Regions from separate parts of the Sphingomonas sp. M6A6_1c genome, predicted to be linked through region 1. Evidence: riboswitches for the same ligand, from Rfam matches in the RefSeq annotation. Region 1 holds a riboswitch; the other holds the start of a gene.
What was found. A riboswitch is a leader RNA that binds a small molecule or an ion and turns the genes downstream of it on or off. The one in region 1 is predicted to bind cobalamin.

Region 1 (6,799 bases):
ATCCCGCCTTCCACCGCGCCGCGAGCGGGCGCCCGTCGTTCAACCTCGACAGTTGGGCGATGCCGGCGGCGATGCTCGACGGACTCGCCGACCGCGCCGGCAATGCCGATCTGGTGCTCGCCGAGGGGTCGATGGGGCTGTTCGATGGCGTCGCCCGCCCCGGCGCGACCGGCAATGGCGCCAGCGCCGACATCGCCGCACGGATGGGCTGGCCGGTGGTGCTGGTGCTCGACATATCCGGCCAGGCGCAATCCGCCGCCGCCACCGCGGCGGGCTTCGCGCGCTTCGATCCCGCGGTGCGGATCGCCGGGGTGATCCTCAACCGCGTCGCCAGCCCGCGCCACGAACGGCTTGCCCGGGTGGGGATGGAGGCGATCGGCATCCGCGTCTTCGGCAGCCTGCCGCGCCGTGCCGACCTCCAATTGCCCGAACGCCACCTCGGCCTCGTCCAGGCCGGCGAACATCCCGATCTCGACGCACGCGTCGCCGCTTATGCCGCGTTCCTCGCGGAGCACGTCGACCTCGACGGGCTGCGCGCCGCCGCCGACGCCGGCACGCGCAGCCCGGCCCCGCCGCCGCCGCTGGTGCCGCCCGCGCAGCGCATCGCGCTCGCCCGCGACGCGGCCTTCTCCTTCACCTATCCGCATCTGCTCGACGGCTGGCGCGCCGCCGGTGCCGAGATCCTGCCCTTCTCGCCGCTCGCCGACGAGGCGCCCGACGCCGCCGCCGATCTGGTCTGGCTGCCCGGCGGCTATCCCGAGCTGCACGCCGGCCGCCTCGCCGCGGCGGAGCGGTTCCGCGCCGCGCTCCACGCGCACGCCGCAACGCGGCCGGTCCACGGCGAGTGCGGCGGCTATATGGCGCTCGGCGAGGGGCTGATCGATGCCGCCGGCGTGCGCCACCGCATGGCCGGGCTGCTCGGCCTCGTCACCAGCTACGAACGGCGGCGGATGCACCTCGGCTATCGCCGCGCCGCGCTGCACGCGCCGCTCGCCGCGCTGCCCGCGGGGACGACGCTCGCCGGCCACGAATTCCATTATTCGACGATCCTCGACCAGCCCGACGCCGCATTGGCGCGGGTCACCGATGCGGAGGGGACCGAGCTCGCCGACACCGGTTCGTACCGGGGCCGCGTGTCGGGCACGTTCTTCCACCTGATCGCGGTGGTGGGATGACCGGCTTCGTCTCCTTCGTCGGCTCGGGGCCGGGCGACCCCGAGTTGCTGACGCTGAAAGCGGTCGACCGGCTGCGCACCGCGGACATCGTGCTGTTCGACGATCTGTCGGCCGGGCCGGTGCTGCGCCACGTCCGCGCCGACGCCGATCTCGTCGCGGTCGGCAAGCGCGCCGGCCGTCCCTCGCCGAGCCAGCGCCACGTCTCGGCGCTGCTCGTCGCGCATGCGGCGACCGGCGCGCGCGTCGTCCGCCTCAAATCGGGCGACCCCGGCATCTTCGGCCGGCTCGAGGAGGAGATCGTCGCCTTGCGCGAGGCGGGGATCGGGTTCGAGATCGTCCCCGGCATCAGCGCGGCGAGCGCCGCGGCGGCGGCGGCGGCGATCCCGCTCACCCGGCGGCTGTCGGCGCGGCGCGTCCAGTTCGTCACCGGCCACGACGTCACCGGCACGCTGCCGCAAACACGCAACATGGCGGCCCTCGCCGACCCCGAAGCAACCACCGTAATCTACATGCCCAAACGCACCTTCCCAGCACTAGCCGAAGACCTCGCTGCGCACGGCCTGCCTCCCCATACGCCCGCGCTGTTCGCCGAGAACGTCGGCCACCCCGACCAGCGGCTGACCCGCACCACCATCGCCGCGCTCGCCGACCGCCTACGTGACACCGTGTCGGAAGCACCGGCATTGATCCTCTACGGCCCGTTGATGGAGGAGGCATGATCCACCTCGACCTCATCGGTATCGGCACCGGCGATCCCGATCATCTCACCCGCGCCGCCGAACGCGCGATGCGCGCCGCCGACCTGATCCTGTTGCCGCGCAAGCGCGCCGACACCGCCGACCTCCTCGACCTGCGCCGCGCGCTCTGCGCCGAGGTGGTGACCGGCGCGACCCGCGTCGTGGCCTTCGACTTGCCCGAGCGCGCCGCGGACGGCCCCTATCTGGGTGCGGTGCGCGACTGGCACGACGCCATCGCCGCCGCCTGGGCCGACGCGATCGCGACCAACCTGCCAGCCGGCGGCCGGCTCGCCATGCTCGTCTGGGGCGACCCCTCGCTCTACGACAGCAGCCTGCGGATCGCCGCGCGCCTGCGCCGCGGCGGCATGGCGCTGACGGTCACCGTGGTGCCCGGCATCACCAGCCTGCAGGCGCTGACCGCCGCGCATGCCATCCCGCTCAACACGCTCGCCGCGCCGGTGCTCGTCACCACCGGCCGCCGGCTGCGCGCCGCGGGCTGGCCGGCAGGTATCGATACGCTGGCGGTAATGCTGGACGGCGATTGCGCGTTCACGACGCTCGATCCCGCGGGCGTCACAATCTGGTGGGGCGCCTATCTCGGCATGCCGCAACAGGCGCTCGCCGCCGGCCCGCTCGCCGACACCGGCGCGGCGATCGTCGCGCGGCGCGCGGCGCTGCGCGTCGAACACGGCTGGATCATGGACACCTATCTGCTCCGCCGGACGGCCGCGTGAGCGCACCCGAGTTCGACGCGGCGTTCCGCGACCGGCTCGACCTGCTGCTCCACTGGCGCCGCGACGTCCGCCATTTCCGCCGCGATCCCGTCGCGGCGGAGGCGATGCAGGCGCTGTTCGCCGCCGCGGCGCTGGCGCCCTCGGTCGGCAACGCCCAGCCCTGGCGCTTTGTGCGGCTGCGCTCGCCCGGGCTGCGCGAGACGCTAGCCGCGCATGTCGATGCCGCCAGTGCGGCGGCGGCCGACCGGCTGCCCGACGCCGCAAGCCGCGCGCAGTACGCCCGGCTCAAGCTGCACGGCCTGCGCGAGGCGCCCGAATTGCTCGCGGTGTTCAGCGACGAGGCGCCCGCCGCCGGCCACGGCCTCGGCCGCGCGACGATGCCGGAAATGCTGCGCTATTCCACCGTCATGGCGATCCACGCGATGTGGCTCGCCGCCCGCGCGCGCGGTATCGGCCTCGGCTGGGTATCGATCCTCGATCCCGCGTATGTCACCGCCTTGCTCGACGTGCCGGCAGAATGGACGCTGATCGCGCTGCTCTGCATCGGCTATCCCGAGGCGCCCGCCGCCGCCCCCGAACTGGAGCGCCGCGGCTGGCAGGTGCGCGAACCGCTCGCCGACCGCGTCATCGACCGCTGACCCGTCAGTCGCGGCGCAGTTCCTGCAACCGCCAGCGGCCATGCCGCGACAGCACCACCGTCGACAGCGGCGCGACATCGATCGCCATCGTCGCCGCCACCGGCACGTCGAGCGCGTGCGCGATCGCCGCGCGCAGCACTGCGGCATGGCTGATCGCCAGCATCCGCCCCTCGCCCAGCGCGTCGAGCCACGGACCGACCCGCGCGCACACCCCCGCCATGCTCTCACCGCCCGGGGCGCCCGCCTCGGGCGCCGCCAGCCACGTCGCGATCGCTTCCGGCGCAAGTGAATCGAGGCGGCGGCCCGTCCAAGCGCCGGCATCGATATCGCGGAGCGCCGGCGCCTCCTCGGCGGCGAGGCCGATCAGTTCGGCGGTCTCGCGCGCCGCCGCCGCCGGACTGACCCAGCAGCGTTCCGCCGCCGGCCCGGCAAGGTCGAGCGCCAGCACCTTGGCGCGCCCGCCGGCGTCGAGCGGCTCGGCCAAGTCGGCGAAGCGCGCCGCGCGCGACGCGGCGGTGGCACCGGCGCAGAGCAGGACGAGGCGGGTCGGCATCGGGCGGCAATCTCCTGATCGGTTGACGCATCCCCGCCCCGCGTTCACAGCATGGCGGATCGGAGCCGGGCGGGAAGCCGGTGGAAATCCGGCGCGGTCGCGCCACTGTGATCGTCGGGCGCCAGCCTGTCGAGAGTCAGACCCCGCCCGGCACCTTCACCCATCCGGGCGCGCTTTCCCGGCAGGAGACTGACTGATGTCCGGCACCACCGCCGCCTTCGACGACGATTTCCTTCCCGTCGGCACCGCGCACATCCCGCTCGCCGACATCGCCCCCTGGGCGGTGTTCGCCGCGATCGTCGCGTTGATCCTGCTGTACTTCGTCAGCACCGAACAGGGCGCGTTCGCGCTGTTCGATGGCATGTACGTCCACGAATATGTCCACGACGGCCGCCATCTGCTCGGCTTCCCCTGTCACTGACGCCGACGGGTAGACGGTCATGATGAGGACGTTGCTCTGGCGGGGGATGCTCGCCGGACTGATCGGCGCGCTGGTCGCCGCCACCTTCGCGCTGCTGTTCGCCGAACCGCAGATCGACGCCGCGGTCGCGCTGGAGGCGCATCATGCCGTCCATGCGATGGCGGCGGACGAGGAACTGGTCAGCCGCGCGACGCAGAAGACCTGGGGCCTCTATACCGCGATGAGCCTGTACGGCACCGCGCTCGGCGGGCTGCTCGCGATCATCTTCGCGGGCCTGTACGGCCGGGTCGCGCGGGTCGGGCCGCGCAGCCTCGCGCTGCTGCTCGCGATCGCCGCCTTCGTCGTGATCGTGCTGGTGCCGGCGATCAAATATCCGCCTACCCCGCCCGCGGTCGGGCTCCACGAGACGGTGCGGCTCCGCACCGCCGCCTATTTCGCGATGCTCGCGCTGTCGGTGGCCGCGGCGACCCTGGGCCTGTGGAGCTATCGCCGGCTCGCCGGCCGCGTCGCCGCGCTCGACCGGCTGCTGATCGCGGTCGGCGTCTATGCCGGTGCGGTGGCGCTTGTACAGCTGCTGCTGCCGGTGATCGACGAGGTGCCGGCACGCTTCCCGGCGACGCTGCTCTGGCAGTTCCGCCTCGCCGCGATCGGTACGCAGGCGCTGTTCTGGCTGGTCGCCGCCGATCTGTTCGGACGCGCCGCGGAACGGACGGTGATGGACGAGCAACGCCGGATCGCCCGATGAAGCTCACCCCCGTCGCCGCCGGACCCGCCGTGGTCGCGTGCAGCACCTGCCGCCTCACCGCGGATGCGCGCGAGGATGGCGAGGGCCGCCGCGGGGGCGCGCTGCTCGTCGACGCGCTGCGTGCGGCGCGCGCCGCCGATCCCGCGCTCGCCGGCGTCGCGGTGCAGGAGATGCCGTGTCTGTTCGCCTGCGCCGATTTCTGCACCGTCCATCTGCGCGCGCCCGGCAAGGTCGGCTATGTCCTCGGCCGCTTCACCCCCGACGCGGCCGCGGCACGCGCCATCCTCGACTATGCCGCGCTCTACGCCGCCAGCGACACCGGGCAGGTTCCGTTCAAACAATGGCCGGCGGGCGTTAAGAGCCATTTCATCACCCGCACGCCGCCCGAGGGCTTCCTCGTCGAGTGAACGCTCCGGCCGTCGAACAATCGGCCGGATCGACAGGCGAAGTTTAAAGAAAGTCCTCCCCCGCCAGGGGGAGGTGGCGCGGCGAAGCCGTGACGGAGGGGGAGGATACGGAACCGAGGTGTCGCTTACCTCCCCCTCCGTCATGCCTGCGGCATGCCACCTCCCCCTGGCGGGGGAGGACTTTGGTCGAAGGTCGACCGGTCCTAAACCACCCCCACGTCAGCTCGCGGCAAGCGCGACGCCGTCGCTACGCGACATGGCCTCTGCGGCGGCGATTTCGACCGGGGTCAGGCCGGCGAGGCGATCCTGCGCTTCGATGCTGCGCGCGTCGCTCGGCGCTTGCAGATCGGCCGAAACGCTCGACGGACGGGCGGCCCCGAACAGGCCCAGCTTGATACGATTCATAATGTCCTCAGGTCGATGGCGCGGCGCGTTCGCCCGCGCACCGTCCGCACAATTCCGCAGCGACCATGAGGTTCCCGATGCGGCGGTTCGGCTGATCCACCCCCATGCGACCGTTCAACCCACTATATTGTATAAGGTAGATAATTGTTGCTGGGATATAGAACAATTCCGGTTCTAATCGTCTTATACCCACATCATAGTGGTTAAAATGCTACACCCATTGTTAACGGCGCCATGAGATTAGCCGATTAACGCCGAACTATTCGGACGATCCGAGCAATCGATCGCTCCCGCGGCACATTCACCGGCATGAATATCGCTGGTCAACTTGGGTGGCGCAACATGAAGCAGAACATCATCGCTTTCGGAAAGTTCCTGCCGGGCCGCGCGGTCGCGTTGCTTGGCCTCACCGCGCTGGCCGCGACGCCGGCTGCGGCGGCGACGAACGGCGCGCTCGGCGCGACGTCGACGGGCAGCGTCCAGATCACCGTCTCGGTGCCGAGCCGGGTGCAGATCACCGGCCTCAGCGACATCAGCTTCGCCAATGCTGAACCCAACGGACCCGCGCAGAGCGCCCAGAACAACTGCGTCTGGAGCAACACCGCCACCAAGGGCTATACGATCACCGCAACGGGCAGCGGCACCGGGGGCGCGTTCACGCTCGCCTCGGGCGCGCTGACGCCGGTGTCCTATGCCGTGCAATGGAACCAGAGTTCCGGCCAGACTTCGGGCACAGCGCTGGTCGCATCGACCGTGTCGGGCAATTTCGTCTCGACCGCCGCGGTGCCGACCTGCGCGACCACGCCGAGTTCGACGTCGAGCCTGATCGTCACCATCGCGCAGTCGCAATTGCAGGCGATGCCGTCGCTGACCACCTACACAGGCACGCTGACGCTACTCGTCAACCCGCTCTGACGGAAGCGGGAGCGTGGCCATGGGATGTCCGCGCGTCCTGCCCGGCGGCATGATGCTGGTCGCCGCGCT
Region 2 (6,799 bases), 190 kb from region 1:
CGTCGTCGTCGCGGTCAGCGAGGCGGCGGGGGTGGAATCGCTGGTCCGCGCCGCCAAGCGGCTCGCCGATGCGCTGCATGCGCCGTGGACCGCGGTGTTCATCGAGACGCCGCGCACGCAGGGGTTCGGCGCGGCGGAGCACCGTCAGGTCGCCAGGGCGATGAACCTGGCGACGCAGCTCGGCGGGGCGGCGGCGGCGGTGCCGGCGCAGACCGTACTCGCCGGGCTCAAGGCCTATGTCGGCGAGGCGCGCGCGACGCAGCTCATCGTCGGCAAATCGTCGCGATCGCGCTGGTTCGAGCTGCGCCACGGCTCGATCGTCGACCGGCTGGTGCGCGAGGCGCCCGATATCGCGATCCACGTGCTGCCGATGGCCGCCACGGCGCGCGGTCCGCGCCGGGCGCCGCCCGACCGCTGGGGCAGCCGCAGCGGCTATGCCTGGACAGGGGCGATGGTCGCGGCGGTGACCGGGATCGCCAGCGCGCTGTTCCATATCCTCGACCTCGGCAACGTCGCCTTGCTCTACCTGCTGCCGGTGATGATGGCGGCGAGCCTGTTCGGCCTGTGGACCGGGCTGTTCGCCGGGCTCGCGTCGAGCATCGCCTATAATTTCTTCTTCCTGCCGCCGACCGGCACGCTGACGATCAGCAATCCCGAAAACGTCGTGTCGGTGCTGGTGCTGCTCGGCATCGCGATCGCGACCAGCCACCTGACGGCGCGGGTGCGGGCGCAGGCGGACATCGCCGCGGCGAGCGCGCGGACCAATGCGGCGCTCGCCGGCTTCCTGCGCCAGCTCACCCGGCTGAACGATCCCGTCGCGGTGGCGCAGGCGATCTGCGAGGAGGTCGGGCAATTGTTCGGGCTGCGCACGGTGATGCTGGTCGCCGAGGGGGCGGGGCTGGCGGTGCAGGCGGCGAACGGCAGCGACTATCGGCTCGAGACAATGGAGATGGCGGCGGCGCAATGGGCCCATGACGGCGGCGCGCCGGCGGGGCGCGGCTCGGCGACGCTCGCCGCGTCGCAATGGTTCTTCCAGCCGCTGGTGACCGGCGAGCGGACGCTCGGCGTGCTCGGTCTCGCCAACGAGGCGGGCGGCGATCCGCTGCGCCCCGACCAGATCCCGCTGTTCATGAACCTCGTCGAACAGGCGACGCTGGCGCTCGAACGGCTGCGGCTGGAGATCGAGACGCGCGACCTCGGCGCGATGCGCGAGCGCGAGCGGCTGCGCACCGCGCTGCTGTCGTCGGTCAGCCACGATCTGCGCACGCCGCTAACCGCGGTGATCGCCGCGGCCGCCGAGCTGCATCATGGCGCCACGCCGGAATTGATCGCGACGATCGAGGGCGAGGCGGCGCGGCTGCATCGCTTCGTCGCCAACCTGCTCGACATGGCGCGGGTCGAGGCGGGGGCGCTGACGCTGCGCATGGAGGCGGTCGACCTCGCCGATGCGGTCGCCGGCGCGGCGCATGACGCCCGCCGCGCGCTTGAGGGGCATGCGGTGCAGCTTGACGTGCCGCCCGACCTGCCGCTGGTCCGCGCCGACCAGCAATTGCTCCACCATTGCCTGCTCAACCTGCTCGACAATGCCGGCCGCTATGCCGATCCCGGCACGCCGATCCGCGTCGAGGCGCGCCATCGCTACGGCGTCATCCTGCTGTCGGTCGAGGACGAGGGGCCGGGCCTGCCGCCGGGGCGCGAGGCGGAGGTGTTCGACACCTTCCGCCGCTTCGCCGGTTCGGATCGCGCGATCGGCGGCACCGGGCTGGGGCTGGCGATCGTCAAGGCGTTCGCCGCGGCGATGGGCATCGGCGTCGAGGCGGCGAACCGGCAGGATCGGGCGGGCGCGCGCTTCGGCCTGTCCTTTCCGGCGGCGTTGATCGTGCGCGACATGGCGGAGGAGCGCGACTGATGGCGGCCAAGATATTGGTGGTGGACGACGAACAGCCGATCCGCCGGCTGTTGCGCAACACGCTGGAACGCGCCGGCTATGCGGTGGTCGAGGCGATCAACGGCCGCGAGGCGCTCGCGGCGGTCGCCGCCGAGACGCCCGACGCGGTACTGCTCGACCTCGGCCTGCCCGATCGCGACGGGCTCGAACTGGTGCCGCTGATCCGCCGGGCGGGCGATGCGGTGATCCTCGTCGTCTCGGCGCGCGACGCGACCGACCAGAAGGTCGCGGCGCTCGATCTCGGCGCCGAGGATTACGTCACCAAGCCCTTCGACGGCGAGGAATTGCTCGCGCGGTTGCGCGCGGCGCTGCGCCACCGCGGCATCGATGCGGCGGCGGCGAGCGTCATCCGCCGCGACGGGCTGGAGATCGACCTCGACCAGCGGATCGTCCGGCGGGGCGGCGAGGCGTTCCATCTGACGCGCAAGGAGCATGACGTGCTCGCGGTGCTCGCCCGCCATCCCGGGCGGGTGGTGACGCACCAGCGCATCCTGGCGGCGGCCTGGGGCGGCGACGACGATCCGCGGGTCGAATATCTGCGCATCGTCGTGCGCAACCTGCGCCTGAAGCTGGAGGAGCCGAGCGCGACGGGAAGCGTGATCGCCAACGAATTGGGCGTGGGATATCGGCTGCTGGTGGGGTGAGGGCGTTTCGGTACATTCCTCCCCGTGCCGGGGAGGAATTGGGGGCGGCCGTCAGGACTCCCGTCCCGGAAACGGCTGCAACGGCAGCACCATGCCGGCGGCGACGAAATAGACCTCGCGCATCGCCGCCGCGACCTGCTGGTTGAGCCGGCCCGCGGCGTCGCGGAAGGCGCGGCCGAGCGGATGGTCGGGGACGATGCCGAGGCCGACCTCGTTGCTGACGACGAACAGCGGCAGCGGGGTCGCGGCGAGCGCGGCGAGCAGGGCGTCCGATCGCGCCGCGACATCGTGGTCGCCGAGCATCACGTTGGTCAGCCAGAGCGTCAGACAGTCGATCAGGATCGCGCCCGTCCCGATCCCGCCGATCGCCTCGGGCAGCGCGAGCGGGCATTCGACGGTCGTCCAGCGCGCGTCGCGGTCGGCGCGGTGGCGGGCGATGCGGTCGGTCATCTCGCCGTCCCATGCCTCGGCCGTGGCGAGATAATGGAGCGGGCCGGCGCAGCGCTCGGCGGCGGCCTGCGCCAGCCGGCTCTTGCCCGAGCGGGCACCGCCCAGGAACAGCGTCTTGGCTGCGATCATCTTGCCTTCGTCTCCGCGGGGTTATAGGGGCGCCGATGCGACAGGTTCCCAGAGATGGGATGAAAAGGGAACCCGGAAGCGAGCCTGAGGCTCGCCAGCCGGGGCTGCCCCCGCAACTGTGACCGGCGAGCCCTGCTCCTCCGTGTGCCACTGGATCATCCCGATCCGGGAAGGCCGGGCAGGGCGACGACCCGCGAGCCAGGAGACCTGCCCGTCGCGGTTGTCCTTCGTGCGGACGGGGTGTGCCGGCGCGATCGAGGGTTTCCTCGCGAGACGACGATGTTGGGGGCGTTGCGCGGCGGACCAAAGGTTCCGGCGAATCCGCGGTGCGTGCTCCCGTTGTTGCAACGAGGGGAAAACCATCGTGACGAAATACGCCTGTCTCATCCTGCTGCCGTGCATCGCGGTCGCGACACCTGCCTTCGGACAGAATGCGCAATCGACCAGTGGCCTGGAGCAGGTCGCCGACGCCGGCAGCGACATCCTCGTCACCGCCAATCGCGAGGCGCGGCCCGCGTCCACCGTCGGCCAGGCGGTGACCGTCCTCGACACCGCGACGATCACCCAGCGGCAGGCGGTCGTCGTCGCCGACCTGCTGCGCCAGACGCCCGGCGTCAGCGTGACGCGCAACGGCGGCGTCGGCACCGCGACCTCGGTCAACATCCGCGGCGCGGAGAGCGACCAGACCGTCGCGCTGATCGACGGGATCAAGCTCAACGATCCCTCGTCGCCGGGCGGCGGCTTCGACTTCGGCGGGCTGCTGATCGGCAATATCGCGCGGATCGAGGTGCTGCGCGGCGCGCAATCGGTGCTGTGGGGCAGTCAGGCGATCGGCGGCGTCGTCAACCTCATCACCCGCCAGCCGACCGAACAGGTCGCGGTCAACGCGCGCGTCGAGGGCGGCTGGCACGAGACCGGGCAGGGCTTCGCCAACGTCTCGGGCAAGATGGGGCCGGTGTCGGCGAGCCTGGGCGGCGGCTATTACACCACCGAGGGCATCTCGGCCTATGCGCCCGGCACGGAGCGCGACGGCTATCGCAACTATGCTGCCAACGGCAGCCTCGGCATCGCGCTGGCGTCGACCGTGTCGGTCGACCTGCGCGGTTTCTATTCCAACGGCCGCACCGATATCGACGGCGGCTTCCCTCTGCAGGACACCCGCGAATACGGCGAGTCCGAGCAGTGGACCGGCTATGCCGGCCTCAACGCGGCGCTGTTTGGCGGCAAATTGCGCAACCGCTTCGGCTATGCGCACACCGATACCAACCGGCACAATTACGATCCCGACGGCACGCCGACCGAGACCTTCGCTGGCAAAGGGCGCAACGACCGGATCGAATATCAGGGCGTCGCCGATCTGAGTTCCGCGGTGTTCGCCACCTTCGGCGCGGAGCGTGAGGTGTCGCGCTTCACCACGGCGAGCTACGGCGGGCCGGTGACGCAGGGACGGGCGCGGATCTTCAGCGTCTATGGCCAGCTCGCGGTGACGCCGATCGCCGGGCTGACCGCGACCGGCGGCGTGCGCCACGACGATCACAATCGCTTCGGCGGCGCGACGACCTGGTCGGGCAGCGGCGTCTATACGCCCAACGACGGCGCGACCGCGATCCGCGCGAGCTATTCGGAAGGGTTCAAGGCGCCGTCCTTGTACCAGTTGCAGAGCGAATATGGGAATGGCGCGCTGCGCCCCGAACGCTCGCGCGGCTGGGACGCGGGCGTGACGCAGAAGGCGCTCGACGGCGCGGTCGAGGCGAGCGCGACCTATTTCCGCCGCACCTCGTTCGACCTCATCAATTTCGTGTCCTGCGACACGTCGGTGGGGATTTGCGCCGACCGGCCGTTCGGCACCTATGACAATGTCGCGCGGGCGCGGGCGCAGGGCGTCGAATTCGCGCTGACGCTGCGCCCGGTCGAGGCGCTGACGGTCAGCGCCGCCTACACCTATCTGGATGCCAAGAACCGTTCGACCGGCACCGCCAATGCCGGCCGCGACCTGGCGCGGCGGCCGGACAACAGCGTGTCGGTCAACGCCGATTATCGCTGGCCGTTCGGGCTGACCACCGGCGCGACCGTCACCGCGGTGGGGGACAGTTTCAACAATGCGTCCAACACGCAGCGGCTCGACGGCTATGTCGTCACCGACGTGCGCGCGTCCTTCCCGATCGTCGACCATGTCGAGGTCTATGGTCGGATCGAGAATGCGTTCGACGCGCGCTATCAGACGATCCTGCAATATGGCCAGCCGGGGCGCGGGGCCTTCGGCGGCGTTCGCCTGACCTATTGATGATCGTCCCGCGCCCGACCGCCCCGCATCCCTGGGCCACCTTCTGCGCTCATGGCGGGCGGGTGGCGGAGGCGCGCGCGGCGTTCGGCCGCGCGGACTGGATCGACCTGTCGACCGGGATTGCGCCGTGGAGCTGGCCGGTCGAGACGCTCGTGGGGCTCGATCGCCTGCCCGAACCGACGGAAATCGCGGCGCTGGAAGCGGCGGCGGCGCGGGCGTTCGGCGTCGCCGACGCGGCGCAGGTCGTCGCGGTGCCGGGGACCGATCTGGCGATGCGGCTGCTCGCGCCGCTGATCAGCGCCCGCGCGCCGGCGGTGCGGCATCCCGGCTATGCCGGGCATCGCGCGGCGTGGCCGGAGGCGGAACTGGTGGCGGAGGGGCCGGGCGACCACGACCTGTTCGTGCTGGCGAGCCCGGCCAATCCCGACGGGCGCATCGCCGATCCGGCCGGCCTGCTGGCGACGACGATGCCGCTGGTGCTCGACGAAGCCTATGCCGACCCTGCGCCCGGCCTGTGCCCGCAGGCGTCTGACCGGCTGATCGTGTTGCGATCGTTCGGCAAATTCTATGGTCTGCCGGGATTGCGGCTCGGCTTTGTGGTGACGGGGGCGGGGATCGCCGGCGGGCTGCGCGCGATGCTCGGCGACTGGCCGGTGTCGTCGCCGGCGGTCGCGATCGGCACCGCCGCCTATCGCGATGCCGCATGGCGGCGGGCGCAGGCGAGCCGCATCGTCGAGACGGGGGTGCTGCTCGATACGGTGCTGCACGAGGCCGGGCTGGCGCTGGCCGGCAGCGCGCCGTTGTTCCGGCTGATCGCCTGCGACGATGCCGCGCGGCTGTTCGAGACGCTCGCGCATCATGCTATCCTGACCCGTCCCTTTGCCGACCGGGCCGACCGGCTGCGCATCGGCCTGCCGCGCGGCGCGGCGGCGCTCACCCGCCTCGCCGCGGCCCTCGAGGAGTATCGCTCATGACCGACGACTATGCCTGTCACAACGCCCGCATGGCGAAGGTCGCCGCGGCGCGCGAGAAGATGCAGGCGCGCCGTACGCTCGAACGCGGCCTGCTGATCGTCCACACCGGCAACGGCAAGGGCAAGTCGTCCTCCGCCTTCGGGATGGCGATCCGCAGCATCGGCTGGGGCCTGAAGGTCGCGATCCTCCAGTACGTCAAAGGCAAATGGGAAACGGGCGAGCGCAACTTCTTCGAGGCGCATCCCGATCTCGCGACGTTCGAGGTAATGGGCGAGGGCTTCACCTGGGATACGCAGGACCGCGCGCGCGACATCGCCGCGGCGCAGGCGGCATGGGAGCGGTCGAAGGCGATGATCCTCGATCCGGGAAT

Region 2: linked by a shared signal. The riboswitch ahead of ACLBWH_RS12805 (TonB-dependent receptor plug domain-containing protein) and the one ahead of ACLBWH_RS11875 (CbtB domain-containing protein) in region 1 are both predicted to bind cobalamin.

What each region holds. Positions count from the first base shown of each region.
Region 1 is NZ_JBKEZO010000005.1:160,793-167,591, reverse strand. It holds gene ACLBWH_RS11900 (cobyrinate a,c-diamide synthase) at 1-1,175, shown strand, start outside; gene cobA (uroporphyrinogen-III C-methyltransferase) at 1,172-1,894, shown strand; gene cobF (precorrin-6A synthase (deacetylating)) at 1,891-2,646, shown strand; gene bluB (5,6-dimethylbenzimidazole synthase) at 2,643-3,284, shown strand; gene ACLBWH_RS11880 (histidine phosphatase family protein) at 3,289-3,837, opposite strand; cobalamin riboswitch at 3,876-4,003, shown strand; gene ACLBWH_RS11875 (CbtB domain-containing protein) at 4,034-4,258, shown strand; gene ACLBWH_RS11870 (CbtA family protein) at 4,281-5,003, shown strand; gene ACLBWH_RS11865 (DUF1636 domain-containing protein) at 5,000-5,410, shown strand; gene ACLBWH_RS11860 (hypothetical protein) at 5,630-5,815, opposite strand; gene ACLBWH_RS11855 (hypothetical protein) at 6,158-6,730, shown strand; gene ACLBWH_RS11850 (hypothetical protein) at 6,750-6,799, shown strand, end outside.
Region 2 is NZ_JBKEZO010000005.1:350,842-357,640, forward strand. It holds gene ACLBWH_RS12790 (DUF4118 domain-containing protein) at 1-1,909, shown strand, start outside; gene ACLBWH_RS12795 (response regulator transcription factor) at 1,909-2,592, shown strand; gene cobU (bifunctional adenosylcobinamide kinase/adenosylcobinamide-phosphate guanylyltransferase) at 2,644-3,168, opposite strand; cobalamin riboswitch at 3,197-3,400, shown strand; gene ACLBWH_RS12805 (TonB-dependent receptor plug domain-containing protein) at 3,536-5,455, shown strand; gene ACLBWH_RS12810 (aminotransferase class I/II-fold pyridoxal phosphate-dependent enzyme) at 5,455-6,429, shown strand; gene cobO (cob(I)yrinic acid a,c-diamide adenosyltransferase) at 6,426-6,799, shown strand, end outside.